Regions from separate parts of the Endozoicomonas sp. SCSIO W0465 genome, predicted to be linked through region 3. Evidence: predicted binding sites of a transcription regulator. Region 3 holds the regulator's gene; each other region holds the start of a gene.
What was found. Region 3 encodes sigma-54, which starts transcription at its own class of promoters, with help from an activator protein. Its sites were predicted from a motif close to TGGCACNNNNNTTGCTNT; they were not measured.

Region 1: a site for sigma-54 is predicted at 1,560-1,577, ahead of mobB (molybdopterin-guanine dinucleotide biosynthesis protein B). Genes of this name have one in related genera too.
Region 2: a site for sigma-54 is predicted at 4,041-4,058, ahead of glnK (P-II family nitrogen regulator). Genes of this name have one in related genera too.

The regions. Positions count from the first base shown of each region.
Region 1 covers NZ_CP092417.1:1,611,497-1,616,909, forward strand. Annotated here, with positions in the region: gene moaA (GTP 3',8-cyclase MoaA) at 94-1,086, opposite strand; molybdenum cofactor riboswitch at 1,075-1,219, opposite strand; gene mobB (molybdopterin-guanine dinucleotide biosynthesis protein B) at 1,646-2,197, shown strand; gene MJO57_RS06835 (hypothetical protein) at 2,230-3,510, opposite strand; gene moeA (molybdopterin molybdotransferase MoeA) at 3,955-5,193, shown strand; gene MJO57_RS06845 (AAA family ATPase) at 5,207-5,413, opposite strand, start outside.
Region 2 covers NZ_CP092417.1:1,883,700-1,889,112, reverse strand. Annotated here, with positions in the region: gene MJO57_RS08135 (hypothetical protein) at 1-369, shown strand, start outside; gene MJO57_RS08130 (YifB family Mg chelatase-like AAA ATPase) at 562-2,085, opposite strand; gene MJO57_RS08125 (accessory factor UbiK family protein) at 2,199-2,495, opposite strand; gene MJO57_RS08120 (MBL fold metallo-hydrolase) at 2,645-3,757, opposite strand; gene glnK (P-II family nitrogen regulator) at 4,254-4,592, shown strand; gene MJO57_RS08110 (ammonium transporter) at 4,766-5,413, shown strand, end outside.
Region 3 covers NZ_CP092417.1:2,022,522-2,027,934, forward strand. Annotated here, with positions in the region: gene MJO57_RS08770 (TIGR02452 family protein) at 1-440, opposite strand, end outside; gene MJO57_RS08775 (hypothetical protein) at 848-1,861, shown strand; gene MJO57_RS08780 (hypothetical protein) at 2,038-2,448, shown strand; gene MJO57_RS08785 (RNA polymerase factor sigma-54) at 2,906-4,369, shown strand; gene hpf (ribosome hibernation-promoting factor, HPF/YfiA family) at 4,558-4,872, shown strand; gene MJO57_RS08795 (PTS sugar transporter subunit IIA) at 4,900-5,346, shown strand.

The sequences.
Region 1 (5,413 bases), 410 kb from region 3:
TTTGCCCCAGTTTGTGCTGTATCCGTGTAACGGTTTGCTAAAACCTTAACTCAGTCTTCGTTTAATGAAATTACCTGGCTCTGCTGGCATTAACTAGCCTCCCATCTGAGACAGATTTTGAGTTCCGCCAGTCCAGCCCTGTTCAAGGAAATGACTGTCTTCTTTAAGCCGGAGCGAATCTCGAATTCGAGCCACCAGCACTTCCTGTTGATCATCACTTTGCAGAAGATCTCTCAGATCAATGCCGGACTCAGCAAACAGGCATAGCTGGAGCTGCCCCAGACTGGTCACCCTCAGTCGATTGCAATCGTGACAGAAATCCTTGCTGTAAGGCATAATCAACCCAACAGTACCTTCATAATCACTGTGGCAATATTCCTGGGCAGGCCCGGCATCGGCCAGGCGCATTTTTCTTACCCAACCGCGTTCCAGTAGCAGTTCCTGAATCTTTTTTCCCGGGAAGTGGTGCTTCTGAAAAAAATCCTGGTTGTTCCCGGTTTGCATCAACTCGATAAAGCGAATAGAGATGGGATAGTCCCGGACCCAGCCAAGAAAAGCATCAAGTTCATCATCGTTAATGCCTTTCATTGCCACTGCATTAACCTTGATGGATGGCAGACCATGATCAAAAGCGTTTTGAATACCGGTCAGAATTTCCCGCAGCCGGTTATGACCGGTAATCAGCTCAAAGGCTCGCGGGTCAAGACTGTCGACACTGACGTTGATGGCATCAATACCCGCATCCAGCCAATCCTTGACCCGCTGATCCATTTTGTAGCCATTGGTGGTCATGACCAGCTTCTTTACGCCGGGGATTTGCTTGATGGTTCTGACAATGTCGGAAAAATCCTGACGTAAGGTAGGTTCCCCACCGGTCAGGCGAATTTTTTCCACACCGACCGCAGTAAAAGCGGTGACCAGACGACGTATTTCGTCAATCGTTATGGCTTTACTGTGATGATGGTCAAGGCAGCCGTCAGGCAAACAGTAGTTACAACGGAAGTTGCACAGGTCTGTGACTGACAGCCGCAAGTAAGGGAATTTCCGTCCCTGAAGATCCTGCAGCTCTTGTAAATAAGAATGCATAGAACACCTTTCCAATCGCGGGAGGCCACAGAATTTCTTCTGCAACCCTGGCAGCCAGTGACATGCTCTGACTGCGGCTTCCGGTCCATAGGGTGACACCCATTAGGTACCGAAGTCGGCGCTCGCTTGTTGATTCAATTAATCACAACGTTAACCAGCCTCTCGTGGCTGTTAAAGTGGCTGTTTAAAAAAAATAAAAGTCATATTGCTTATGGGACTATTGAGATCGTTTTATCAACAGTCAAGTGAATCCTACCTGCTTATTTCTCGAAAAACCATGACATCAGACACTATTGTTTGCTTGGATTCATAAGTAAATCTGCTATCCTGATGAACTTTTTGCTTTATGAAAGTCACCGGTGTCCTACCGGCGTTTAGCGGATTGGCGAGCCACTGAACCGGTCAAATGCAGGCCGACCGAGATACTATGGCCTGTTGACGTTACGCTGCATGCACCCTGGATCGTTTTTTACTGGCAAAACATATGCACAATGGCTGTGGAAATTGCATGTCCTGAATCCTGCCAGAAGCAGGTAGCAGAAAACGAAAGACTCCTTCTATGATGACCCCAAAAATCAGTGCCACCGTCCCGGTGATAGGTATCGCTGCCTTCAGCGGTACTGGTAAGACAACGCTTATTGAGAAACTCCTGCCAATTTTAGGTAGCAGAGGGCTGCGAACGGGTCTGGTCAAAGCCTCGCACCATACAATAGAACCCGATCCACCAGCAAAAGACAGTTATCGTTTACGCCATGCCGGTGCCAGCCAGCTGGTGCTGAGCATGCCTGGCCGCTCTATTTGCTATACCGAGTACCCAAATGGTTACCAGCGACAACTACAGGAGCAACTGCAGCTGCTCAACCAGGATCAGCTGGATTTAATCCTGGTGGAAGGTTTTCGAGATGCTCCCATCCCTAAAATCGAGCTTCATCGCCGTGATTATGAAAAGCCGTTCCTGTTTACCGATGACCCCCATATTATCGCCATCGCCTGGGATGGCAATCCGGGCATCACACTGCCAGAGGATCTGGCCGAGCTGGATATCAACAACCCGGCAAATATTGCTGACTATATTGCTGACTATATGATCAGTTACACGGCAAGCTGTTGACAGACTGTAGCCAGCAAAACCGGATCAGACCATTAATCAAAATTGAGCGTATCCTGCCATTGTAACGTACCGTGTTGATCAAACATCTGCTCGGTTACAGAGGTACCGGAAAACTTCAGTAGCCCATAGCCGTTAAGAATACGCAGCTCCTGTTCTCTATCGGGATCAGGATAAGGCGTGTCACTGTAGTAGGCTACCTCAGGAACCAGCGAACCATCGGACTGGTACATTACCGAAGCACGTCCCACCGGAATGGCGCCGTGGCCCCAGCAGCGGGCAACGGTTGAACCGGCGGCAGACTGGTTCGAGTAAACAGCGCCCTGATGAATGTGTGCCCAGATCCAGTAGTCAGGATCTCTGCCCAGGTAGTCATGAACCTGACCCCAGAGCGGATTATTTTGTTCCGTGCCGTCCAGAGTCAGGCCGTTGTGGTGGGTGACCACCATCACTTTTTTTCCGGTTTGCCCCATTTGATGGAGGAAGTTGCCCTGGGCTTCGTTCAATGCGCCTTTAAGAAAAAGGTCACTATTGTCATAGCGGGCACTATCAAGCCCGACTATTACCCAGTCTTTCAACAGAATGGCAAAGGTAGTGGCCTGCTTCTGGCTGGCGAACTTGGTTGAATTGAGCGTAATGTAGCGCAGACCGTTTTCACCATCGTACATACCATGGTTGGAACCCAGGGCAAATGAGTAAGGAGTTCCGGGATTCCAGATGCTGGTAAAGTTAAAGGCCTCTTCACCAGGCTGGCCAGTCAGTGTTTTCTCGGTACCGGCATAATATTCATCGCCCAGGTGAATGGTGATTTCTGCCGGGTGTTGTTGCATGGACAACATGACCTGTTGTGCCGGTGACGGATTGCTCCCGTCATCCCAGTAGCCGGTACCCCAGTCACCCACCACCAGAACGGATACATCATCCTGGTCACTGAAATCCACGGTGACCGGCTCACCTACTGGTGCCAGCGTGATATGTCCCATCCGGTATCCCAGATAGTAAGCCAGACTGGTACTCCAGCCCGGGTCCAGCTGTGCATACTTGGTGAAATTGTACAGGTTGCCACCGCTGTCGAGCCTGCCTTCGATCGGGACCTCAAATAACATGCTATCGCCGCTTAAGTTATAGCTTTCGTTATCGCTCTTGCTGCCACTTAAAGACGGCAAAAGACGTTTAAAGTCATCGGTACTGATGCTTGAATCTGGCAGGCCAAGCCGCTGCTGAAGCCGTTCAGTCAGGGCTGAATCATGATGATTCAAGAAAAACAGCAGCAAACTGCCGTCTTCCGGTGCCACGCTATTTTGATCATTGAGCATGGCCAGCACCTCTTTTTCCCGCTCACCGAGTTCAGCTCAGAACTGTTGGGCAGCCCGGGTTTGCTGATCAGACAACCCTGTCCGGTCAACCCAGTCCAGCAGTTCATTGAGATAACGCAGGTGTTCCCGTGGAACCTTCATACCATAAAACTGGTGCTCAGGATCTTGATAAGCAGAGACATGCGTACCCGTTGCTACGTCATCCGAACATCGATAGTGGGAAGCAGTTGCCCCGACAGCTGACTCGAAACCGCTACAACCCAAGCTATTGTCCGACCCGCACGTTGCCTGTACAGACAATGGCAGCAAACAGGACAGAGAGATGACCACCGATCTGAATGAAGAGAACATAAGTACACCTTTCATAGAAAACACTAAGAGTGTAGATTCCCCGCTCAAAGTTTTTATGTTTTTTTATTCATTTCACACCAGGTGGTATCAACAATGAGTGATTGCTGTGCAACCGATGGGCTAATGCGGCTGGAGGTCGCGCTGTCCCGGCTAATCAACGACACTAATCCGGTATCAGGCACGGAAACAGTAGCTCTTGAGTCGAGCCTGGGCCGGGTGCTTGCTGAACAGATCATCTCCCCTATCAACGTCCCCGCCCATGATAACTCGGCCATGGACGGTTATGCCCTGGCTGTGAAGGATTTGCAAAGCGGTGACACCTTACCTCTGGCAGGACAGTCCCTGGCCGGACACCCCTATTCGGGGGAGATTCCTGCCGGACAGTGTATCCGTATTATGACGGGGGCCAGCATTCCGCCGGGTGCCGATGTGGTTATCATGCAGGAGCAGGCTGAGGCCACGGAGCAAGGCATTCGTTTTCTTCAGAAACCGGTCAAGTCGGGTAACAATATCCGTAAAGCGGGAGAAGATATTCCGGCAGGCGCTCAGGTGTTCACACCAGGTCGGAGAATACGCCCTCAGGATATTGGCCTGCTGGCTTCACTGGGTATTGCTCAGGTCAAAGTATATCGAAAAGTCAGAGTTGCAGTTTTTTCAACAGGTGATGAGCTGAAACTCCCGGGTGAACCACTGGGACCGGGCGATATTTACGACAGTAATCGTTTTGTTATCAAAGCCATGCTAAAAAAACTGGCAGTCGACATCATCGACCTTGGCAAGATTCCTGACGATAAAGCGGCCCTGCGAGAAGCCTTCCTGAGGGCCGATCGAGAAGCTGACGCGGTGATCAGTTCCGGCGGTGTCTCTGTCGGAGATGCCGATTACACCAAAGACATTCTTGATGAGCTGGGGGAAACCGGCTTCTGGAAACTGGCCATCAAACCGGGCAAGCCTTTTGCCTTTGGGCAGCTTCCGAACAGTGTCTTCTTTGGCCTGCCCGGCAACCCCGTGTCGGCTACCGTCACCTTTCAGCAGCTGGCTGCGCCAACATTGCGCCATATGATGAACCAGCAGCCGGAACAAAAAATTGAACTCACACTGACCACTGAAACCCAGCTCAGGAAGCGACCGGGCCGTCGGGATTTCCAGAGAGGAAGGCTGGTTTACCATGAATCCGGTGAACTTCAGGTCCTGTCGACCGGTCATCAGGGGTCCGGTGTGCTCAGCACGATGAGCGGGTCTGACTGCTATATCGTGCTGGCAGAGGAAGATGGCGATAAACAGGCCGGGGAACGGGTCAAGGTGCAGCTGTTTGATGAACTTCTGCAGTGATTGTAACAACTGATCAGTAGAACATGCCTTTCCAGTCACCTGAATCCCGGGATACAGACTGAGATTGATAATCCGCTGCAGCCAATTCCAAATCGGATACTGACAACTCCATTAATGGTTTAACACCATCGGCAGCGGGATCGTCGGCAGCGGGATCGTCGGCAACGGGATCGACAGAGCTGTTGCCTTGAGGAGTCAAAGAGTCCTCCTGTGGAGTCCC
Region 2 (5,413 bases), 140 kb from region 3:
ACAACAGCTCCCTCTGTTGATGTTGTTGAATTTACTGACGCTTTTATCAACAACCCAATTGCAGTAAATCCTGTTGCCTCCTCCACTTCAGTTATCTTCTCTACAGATACCTCGTCTACCACGCTTGGTAATGAAAATATCCAGCCACAAGCTGCTCACCTGCCTCCGGCAGGAGTTCCCTCCGTTGAGGTCGTCGATGTTGTTGACGCCAATCCTTTTACCATTGCCCCAATATCCATAAGGTTCCTGCTTGGTGGAGTGCTAGTAGCTGGTGCGGCTGCACTGTATTCCATCTACTCGAAACCCAGTGATAATGCCGAGAATAAAAAAACAAGGCTCTTTTCGTATTGCAGACTGCTGATTTCATAAATCAGGCTGGAATCCTCCTGTGGCAGGGCTTGGCAATATTTAGCCAGCAGTTTCCTGAAGGCATTGTATATCAAGGCCTTTGGCCAATTTTCATTGCAGAGCAGTCTGTAACCCGAAAAGAGCCAAAAACAAAAGTGGTTAATACGGTGTAGGTTTTTAAACCTCCGATCAATCTAAAATTCAGAAGCCAGTTTATGCAACAGACTGTCGATCCAGTTGCCGATATTGCAGGGCTTCTCCCAAGTGCGGGCTCAGCACCGAGGTGCTGTCTGCCAGGTCGGCAATGGTTCTGGCCACCCGTAAAACCCGATGCAGCCCACGAGTTGAGATGTGCAGTTGCTCCGACGCTCTGGCGATCAGCCCTTTCTCCTTTTCACCCAGTGCGCATACTTCAAACAACTCTCTGGATGACAGTTGGCAATTGATTTTTCCCTGTCTTGCCTGCTGTATTCTTCGGGCTTTGATGACCATGTCTCTGAGCTTTTCAGAACCGGTTTCTTTGGAATGGTTGTTCTGAACAGCAGGCTCCAGAATGGTTTGGATAGTCTGCGATGGCACTTCAATCTGAAGATCAATACGATCCAGTAATGGCCCGGATAGCTTGTTTCGGTAGCGTCTGATCTGGTCAGGTGAACATCGGCAGGTTCGCTGGCTGTCTCCCAGGTAACCACAGGGACAGGGATTCATTGCGCCTACCAGTTGGAACCGGGCAGGAAAACATTCCTGACCTTTAGCCCGGGTGATGACCACCTCGCCATTTTCCAGGGGTTCCCTGAGTATTTCCAGGGCAGCGCGGGCAAATTCTGGCATCTCATCCAGGAAGAGCACGCCGTGGTGTGCAAAAGAGACCTCCCCCGGTTGAGGTATGCTGCCACCTCCCACCAGGGAAACGGATGAAGAGGAGTGGTGAGGTGTGCGAAAAGGGCGTTGCCAGATAGTGTCCATGGAGCTGGATGTGAGTGAGTGTATAGCGGCAACATCAAGAGCTTCAGTCTCTGTCAGCGGAGGCAGCAAGCCGGGAAGACGGCTGGCCAACATGGTTTTTCCGGTACCGGGTGGACCAAAAAGCAGCAGATGGTGACAACCGGTAGCTGCAATCAGCAACGCTCGTTTGGCTTGCTCCTGCCCTCGTACATCGGACAGATCTGGATAATTTGTCCTGCCAACATGCGGGTCTGGTTTTGCCGGTTCAATATCAGTCTTTTCCTGCAGGTAAGCGCAAACTTCTGCAAGACTTCGTGTGCCGATAATAGTGACCTTGCTGACCATGGCAGCAACAGACGCATTTTGTTCAGGAAGAATCAACGTCCTGTTCATGGCTTTGCAGGCTAACGAGGCAGGAAGAATCGCCCTGACTGGACGAAGGTGACCAGAAAGCGCCAGCTCACCAAGGAACTCTTTACTTTCCAGAGTCTTGCCCGGCAGCTGCCCTGACGCCACCAGAATGCCCAGCGCAATCGGCAGATCAAAACGTCCACCTTCTTTTGGCAGGTCTGCCGGGGCAAGGTTGACCGTAATTCTGCCATCAGGAAATTCATAACCACTGTTAATAAGGGCACTGCGAACACGATCCTTGCTTTCCCGGACAGCGGCTTCTGGTAAACCGACAATATTTAAACAGGGCAGTCCCTGGGAAAGATGAACTTCCACTGAAACCGATGGGGCACGTATGCCCTGATTTGCCCGAGTGTAAACCTGGGCCAGCGTTGAAGGCATTTTTTATTGACCGATTAATCAACCTCAAACGATCAAAGATAGCAGCTTATGAGAGAGTTGCCGGTTCAGTTTGCACCTGCCTTAAGCTTCAGGCACAGCGTATGAACCGGTGATTAATTGTCAGCGTTTTGCTGGTCGTCGTTGTTGCTGCTGTCTTGCAGCAATGTTTGTTCTGACCTCAGGGCTTCCACTGCTTTTTCCAACGCTTCAAGACGCTCGCGGGTGTGTCTCAGAACCGCAACCTGAGTATCAAACTCATCACGGGTGACCAGCTCCAGTTTTGACAGCGCACTGTCGACCAGTGCTTTGATATTTTTTTCGATATCTTCCCGGGTCTGGCTTTTGTCACCATTAAAGAGGTCAGCGGCTTTACTGGCGATCGTATTAATTAAGGCGGCTTTATCGATCATGGTTATCGCTTGGCGGGTAGTCAGAGATAGGGGAAGGATACCTCAATAGCAGTAAGTCCTGATAGAACCCGTACAGAAAAACGCTCAATCCCGGGTTATCATTATCAGAGCCAAAACCATCTGAGCCGAAGGACAAAGTCCTGCTTATTTCACAATCCATCATCGAATAAAGCCATAATCTTTCCGGGTTTGATCACAATAAAGTCGTTATCAGCAACACCCTGTTGCCGTTTGGCGACCTGCAGATCTTCCGGCGGTTGCAACATCGGCTCATTGGTCAGCATAAAACTGCCCCAGTGCATCGCCAGCGATAAGCGGGAGCCAACGTCGTTGTGGATATGCACGGCTTCTGCCGGATTGACATGGATTTCTTTCATAAACCAGCGGGGCTCATAGGCTCCAATCGGCAACATGGCCATATCCATATAGCCGAAGTGCTCACCAATGGCTTTAAAATCCGAGCTGTAGCCCGTATCCCCGGCAAAATAAAAGCGTTTGCCCGGTTCAGATGACTCAGCAGTTGCTTCAAATACCCAGCCGCACCAGAGCGTTCGGTCCGGAAATATTGAACGGCCACTGAAGTGCTGACAAGGTACTGCCGTATAAGTCCAGCCACGGTGAGTATGGGATTCCCACCAGTCCAGCTCGACCCAATTATCGATAGCCTGTTTGCTGAACCACTGGCCTAAACCCAGGGGCAACATAAACAGGGGAGGATTGTCTTTTTGCCTGTTCTGAATCGCCAATACCGAGTTACGGTCCAGGTGGTCGTAATGATCGTGAGAAATCACCACCACATCCACATGGGGTAAGGCATCAATAGCGATTGCCGGCGGAGAATAACGCTTGGGACCAGCCCACTGTACGGGAGACGCTCGTTCAGAAAAATGCGGGTCGGTAATAATATTCATGCCCTGGTGGCGAATCAAAAAGGTGGCATGACCAATCCAGCTCGTCAGGGATTTATCGGAATGCTCAAATACCGAATAATCATCGTCCACCACCGGAATAGAGACTGTCTCCGGCAGGGTCTCAGTAATTTTCCATTTCAAGATGTTCCGCAACGAACGATGATGCATTTGCATCGCCTCGTTATTGCGAAAACCACCGCTTGGTAGGTGATGCTTTTTAGAACGATTCATGGCAGCTACCTGTTTATATTCTTCGATCAAGTGAGCGCGTAGCAACACCGCAATAAAATTCAGGTATTGCCACACGGCCATAACTTTTTTGCTGACGACTTTTAAATCGCCAGCAAACACAAAAAAATAACCAGATAAACAGGGAAAATACCATGAAAAATGTGATTATCATGGGCGATTATAGCCGCTATGGCCTAGCTGCGGTTCAACTCTTTTGCAAAGAAGTTTGCAACGAAGGCTATGAGGCCTGGTGATTGCGCACTGTTATGGTGCACCTGTTGGGCGAGACAATCGGTTTTAGTGCATCAATTTAGTGCGTCAAAGGGGTGCGTATGCTGGTTTCGGGACTCGTTTGAATCCGTGTAACCGTCGATCATGTCCATTTATGGGGATAGGTAAAAACTGGCACAATACCTGCTTAGACAGGTTGACCATTTAATCAGTGCCGGGCGGGATCGCCTGAAACCAATACTGGCGGGGTCCGTTCTTCCTTTTGTTAGCCCTTGAAATAAACAGGCAGTTGTAACACGAGGGGAAATGCGTAGACTTTGGAAGCAGTATCGCATCCAGGTCACCCCTCCGGGATGAATAGTAAGTAAAGCCAGGAGAATAATGCATGAAGTTAGTATCAGCCATTATCAAGCCATTCAAACTTGATGACGTGCGGGAAGCGCTTTCTGATATCGGCGTTCAGGGTATTACTGTAACTGAGGTCAAGGGTTTTGGTCGCCAGAAAGGTCATACCGAGCTGTATCGCGGTGCAGAGTATGTTGTGGACTTTCTGCCCAAGGTCAAGATTGAAGTGGCTATCTCAGATGACCAGCTCGATCAGGTGATTGAAGCCATTTCCAAGGCAGCCAATACCGGCAAAATCGGTGACGGCAAGATTTTTGTCACCGCTCTGGAACAGGCCATTCGGATCCGCACCGGAGAGACAGGCGTCGACGCTATCTAAAGCCAGTCAATGGCATTACTCATCAGCAGCCACTGATGACATCGCCCTGCAGTAATAGGGATATGCAGCCGTGAGCTAAGAACAGCCATGAGCTAAGAACAGCCATGAGCTAAGAACAGCCATGAGCTGAGAAAAAAAGATAAGAAGATGTAAATTATACTGGGAGGGGTCCCGTGGACGATATAAATCAGCTGTCGTATGCGCTCGATACTTTTTATTTTCTGATGTGTGGTGCACTGGTCATGTGGATGGCCGCAGGCTTTGCCATGCTTGAAGCCGGTTTGGTGCGCTCAAAGAACACCGTGGAAATTCTGACCAAAAATATTTCCCTGTTTGCCATTGCCTGCACCATGTACCTGCTGTGCGGTTACCAGATCATGTATCCGGGTGCCAATGAAGGAGGCATTATGCCCCTGTTCGGCACATTGCTGGGTACCGAGAACAGCGTCGAGTCGGTGGTTGCCGGTGGAGATGACGCACCGTACTACTCTCTGCGCTCTGACTTCTTCTTCCAGGTGGTCTTCGTGGCGACCGCCATGTCCATCGTTTCCGGTGCGGTTGCTGAGCGTATGAAATTGTGGGCCTTCCTGCTGTTTGCGGTCTTTATGACTGGCTTCATCTACCCCGTACAGGGCTTCTGGAAGTGGGGTGGAGGCTTCCTGAACGAGGCTGGCTTCCAGGACTTTGCCGGTTCCGGTGTGGTTCACATGGCCGGGGCTTCTGCCGCCCTGGCTGGTGTCCTGCTGCTGGGTGCCCGTAAAGGCAAGTATGCCTCGAACGGCGCTGTTAATGCCATTCCCGGTGCTAACCTGCCTCTGGCC
Region 3 (5,413 bases):
ACGTGTTCCTTGCCATTCACTCTGGCAATCCGGTGACAGGCTTCCAGAGAGGTCTCCTGCATAATCTGAATATCAGTAAGTGGGTAGAAGTAATCTGAAGGGGGCTGAAGAGAAATGGTGTCGTTTGCAGCATAAAACAGGGTATTGGCAATACACCGTTCAATCGTTGCTTTCAGGTCTATTGTTGTGCCATTGAAGCTGAATGCTTTGTTGTTCAGAATCTCCACAGTGTCCAGTGCGATGGCTCTGAACTTTGCCTGCCCCGGACTCATACCGAGTCGTTTAGCCGATGATGCCACTGTTCTGGTACTAATGGATTTTCCTGAACGATCTGAAAGCTCATGGCTGACTGCCGACAAACCGGCAGCCCTGACTTTCTGCTTCTTCTTGCTGTAGGTTTGAGGCACTTTTACCGCAGGTTGTCTGGCCACCGGATCCATTATCTATGCCCTCAATCGTTTTGCTATTGGTGCAGGTACTGGCATGTCAGTATGGCCTATGTTTTCGGCCAGGTAGATTTGATGAATAAAAATAATCGATATCAACAGCTGTTGACCGATTTCAAATCGGTAAGCAGATATAAGTGCAGGCTAATCTAATACGCTCGCAATCGTGACTGTTTATTTTTTAATTGAGGTCTATGGCATTACAGGTGGGCTGACTATGCCATTTTGATGCAAGGGTTATACAGTCAACAGCCCGATCACAAAGTACACTTTTAATGGGCACGGAACCAGTTAGATCTTATTAGTCCTCAGTTCTCTTCAAAATATTCAAATGATTGATGGAGTGAAATGAGGTTTCCCTGCCTGTCTTATAACGCGCTCACAATAATAGGGTCACTATCATGGAACCTGGAAGATTTTCTTCGTCGTACCGATATACTGAATCAACCAAAATCACTGTTCAGCCCCGTTCCAGTAGTAAACCTGCAGCTGCAAGGTGTGCTCCAAGACCAAAATCGTCATTTGGCTCATTTTCTGTGTGGGGTGGTGATAATGGAAAGGAGTCACTGTCCCGGCCGGAAAAGGTTACAGAGAGGCAGATTGATGGAGGAAAGGTATATACAGTTGCCGGTTTATCTAAACTCGGCGATAGAAGTATTGATATCTATGTTACGCAAAGTGGCAAGGTGCATCACTCATCACCCGGAAACAGATTGGTGCATTATGGAACCGGCGATGAAATCAAAGAGCTCAAGCCCGGGGAGGATAGAATCGAGAGGAGTGAAGTTGATAAAGAGTTTTATTACCTCAGTAAGGGACAAAGCAAGCTGTTGCAGAGAGGCAAGGTTTATGGGGCTGCAGGTAGTATTCCGGACTGTTATGTTTCTCCACAAGGTAAATTAATTAAAGCAGGCACTGGTGCCAGGTTATTTCAAATAGGGGCAGAAAAGGAGCTTATAGAGTATAAGCCCGACTCAAAAGGCTATCAGCATATTATTTCAAAAAAGAAAGAACATTTTATTGTGACTCCAAAAGGTGCGTTCCCTCTGAAACCAGGTACTGTTCAGCCGGGTGCAGTGAACAGCCCTGCCGTGTACCTATCAGAAAACGGAGAGCTGACGGTTGCTTCTGACATCCGTTCCCGACTGTTCAAGTTGGGCGCTGAAGATGAGGCGGTAGAGTTCAATTCAAGTGAAGCGGCCTTTAAATATGTAGTATCAAAGCGACAGACTCCTTTTCTTATTACGTCTAAAGGCGTCTGTACCTTAAAGCCAGAATCATTTTACAGGGCTCAGGATGGCAGGCCTGATATGTATATTTCTGCAGATTGCGTACTGACAAGAGCTTCAGACACTACATCCCGATTAGTTAGTTCTCGTCCAAAAACTCTGCAGCCTATGCGTGCCAAGGCTTAGAGGGAAAAAATCAAGTTTTGTTTTGACGCCTTTTTCAACCAGTTTTCGGGGGCTACAGCGGAGTTGATGTGATTTTCCTGTAAATTCAGAGCACGTCAAATCTCTGTAGGCTACGTGGCCCAAGGGCTATAGTTTTTGGATGGGAACTAGTTAAATTATGTGATGAAGATGAGGCCGTGGAATATGAACCAAACTTATCAAACTTTAATGTTAAGATTTCACAGAGTGGGCGTCCATACTGTGTCACTTCTTCAGGCGCGACGCCTTTAAAGCCGGGTTCGCTTTATCCGGCTCAGGGAATCAAGCCTGCCTTCTATATTTCCAGGGCATGTGAGTTGACAACCGCTTCCAGTAAAGATGCCAGGCTCTTTAAACTAGGCGGGGAAGACCAGGCTGTAGAATATAAAAAAGATGCCAAAGGCTTTAATTATGTTGTTTCAAAGCAGAAGAGTCCTTTTCTGGTTACTACTGAGAGTGTTCGCCCGTTAACCTATGACCAAACAGTCACTTTGAAACTGCCTACTGGTCGACAACTGGAGATTACTGCTAAAAGGGGAAAGGAGCTGCAACACAAGTTTATTAATTAGATGTCGTGAACCTGATTTCTGGTCCGGAGGCGCAAGCATTGTTCTATTGAGCAAACGTCTCCGGCTTGCAGAGGAGAAAACAATCAGACAAACAGAATCCAGTGCCGAGCCATACCAGCAATAAATAGATACCCCAATCACAGGCAGCAGCGCACAAAAACGCAGGGGCAGGCTCTTTCTTATTTTCGTCAGAACGTCGGTTTCATCACTGACCTGCTCTGCAGCAAGACAGCCAACAAAAAAACACAACTAAACTCATTCTGAGTAATCTCTGCACATTTTTTACTGAAGCTATGGTTTCATAAATGACTATGGGTTTATAATCAGCCGCACATGGAGAGAAGTCGTAACAACATCCGTGCCAACACTGAACCGCCTGCGGTTGATCCCTCTGTAGACACTCATGAGTTTCACCTGCAGTCTCAACGGACAACGAAGTAAAGGTATACGGTCGCCTATGAAGCCTTCCTTACAGCTCAAGATGGGCCAGCAGTTGACCATGACGCCTCAGCTGCAGCAAGCCATCCGGCTGCTACAGTTATCGACACTGGATCTTCAGCAAGAGATTCAGGAGGCTCTCGAATCCAACCCCATGCTTGAGTCCGAAGATAGCGAGACAGAGGACACAGCCACCAGCAGTGAAGGCAAGGAAGAACTCGTTGATCTGAGTGAGGCGATACCGGAACCTGAGCCACAGGAGATGGCGGAATGGGCAGACAGTATCCCGAATGAACTGCCCGTCGACTCAGCATGGGACGATGTGTATTCCAGCCTGCCCGCCAACGGTAGTGATGAGGATTACGACCCCCTGGCGAAGTCATCTTCAGTAGAGTCGCTTCAGGATCATCTGGAGTGGCAACTGGATATGGTGCCCATGAGCGATCGGGACCGGCTGATTGGCCTTGCAATTATTGAAGCGGTTAATCCGAATGGTTATTTGACCTGCTCACTGGATGATCTTTATGTTTCACTGCAATCCCAGCTGGAAGAGCTGGAGATCGACGAGATAAAAGTGCTGCAGCACCGGGTTCAACAATTCGACCCTGTCGGTTGTGGCAGTATAGACCTGAAAGAGTGCCTGCTGGTCCAGCTGCGTCAGCTTCCCCCATCAACACCTCATTTCAACAATGCGGAAAAACTGATCACCCTTTACCTGGATTTACTTGGCACCCGTGATTACGCACGCATCATGCGCAGGGCCAAACTGAAGGAAGATCAGTTGCGAAAAGCCCTCAGCCTCATTCAAAGTTTCCATCCAAAACCCGGCAGCACCATTGACCAGACAGAAGCTGAATACGTGGTTCCAGATATATCGGTCCGAAAAATCAAGGAGCGATGGTCTGTCGAACTGAATTCCGATGCGCTGCCCAAACTGCGCATCAACAATAATTATGCGTCGATGGTCCAGAGGGCCAACAACAGCCGCGACAATGTGTTCATGAAAAATCATCTGCAGGAAGCCCGCTGGTTTTTGAAAAACCTGCAAAGTCGAAATGAAACACTGATGAAAGTCGCGAGTCAGATTATTGCTTATCAGCAGGATTTTTTTGAAAAAGGCGATGAAGCCATGAAGCCCCTGGTGCTGGCGGATATTGCCGAGGCTGTTGGTATGCATGAATCGACTATTTCCCGGGTAACCACCCAGAAGTATATGCATACCCCTCGTGGCGTCTATGAACTCAAGTACTTTTTCTCCAGCCATGTCAGCACAGCAGAAGGTGGCGAATGTTCATCCACGGCGATTAGAGCCCATATTCGCAAGCTCATTGCACAAGAGACACCACGCAAACCGCTCAGTGATAATAAAATTGCGGCCATATTGGCAGAACAGGGCATCAAGGTTGCCCGGCGAACCATTGCCAAATACCGGGAGTCCATGAATATTCCCCCGTCCAATGAGCGGAAGCAGTTAGTACCCTGATGAATATCAAGCTGATGTAAGCTGATATAAGTTGATATAAAAAGCCGAGTTATGAGCCGGGCAAAAAACAGTTTTTTTTGCTTCAGGGCATTCCAAGCTGCATCGACAGTGTTAGAATCGAAGTCAGCCGGTACGAAAAATCCCGCGTACTGGTAATTATCTGGATAATGGGATCAGGAGAGCGTTACATGCAAGTCAACATCAGTGGACATCATGTCGAGGTAACAGAAGCTCTGCACGACTATGTGATCAAGAAACTGGAACGTCTTGCTTCACATTTTGATCATATCACCAATGTACAGGTGACCCTGAGTGTAGAAAAGCTGGTGCAGAAAGTAGAAGCTATTCTGCATACCCGCGGAGCCGAGATTAATGCGACCGCCGAGCACGAAGACATGTACGCAGCCATTGACCTGCTCTCGGACAAGTTGGATCGGCAGCTGGTTAAACAAAAAGAGAAAGCCTTAAACAGGCAACAGGGCGCCAGTGGCCATGCCCTTTGATTTTTCCGGCGGCCATTCTTGTTTAGCATGATAATTCATCGCATCCTAACCCCCGAGCGCACCCTGGACGGTGTGCACGGGGTCAGCAAAAAGAAAATTCTGGAATTTATCGCTGAACGTATCAGTAGCGACGTTCCCGAAATCAATACCAATGAACTCTTTGAAGCCCTGGTTGCCCGGGAGCGTCTCGGCACAACCGGACTGGGTGAAGGCGTGGCTATTCCTCACTGTCGCTGTAAAGCCTGCCCAGCCCCCATCGGTCTCTTTATACGACTGGCGGAGCCTGTTGATTTTGATTCTGTAGACCGAAAGCCCGTTGATCTGATATTTGCGTTGATCGTGCCTGAAGGTGAAAACCAGGAGCATCTGGAAATTTTAAGAGCACTGGCGGAAAGGTTTCATTCAGCCTTGACTCTTCAGAAAATACGTTCGGCTACTAATACGACAATGCTCTATCGTACTATGAGCGAATAGAGAATAAGGTCACAATAAAAAAAGGCCATCATATACAACGATGGCCAAAAAATTTTCAACTTATAGC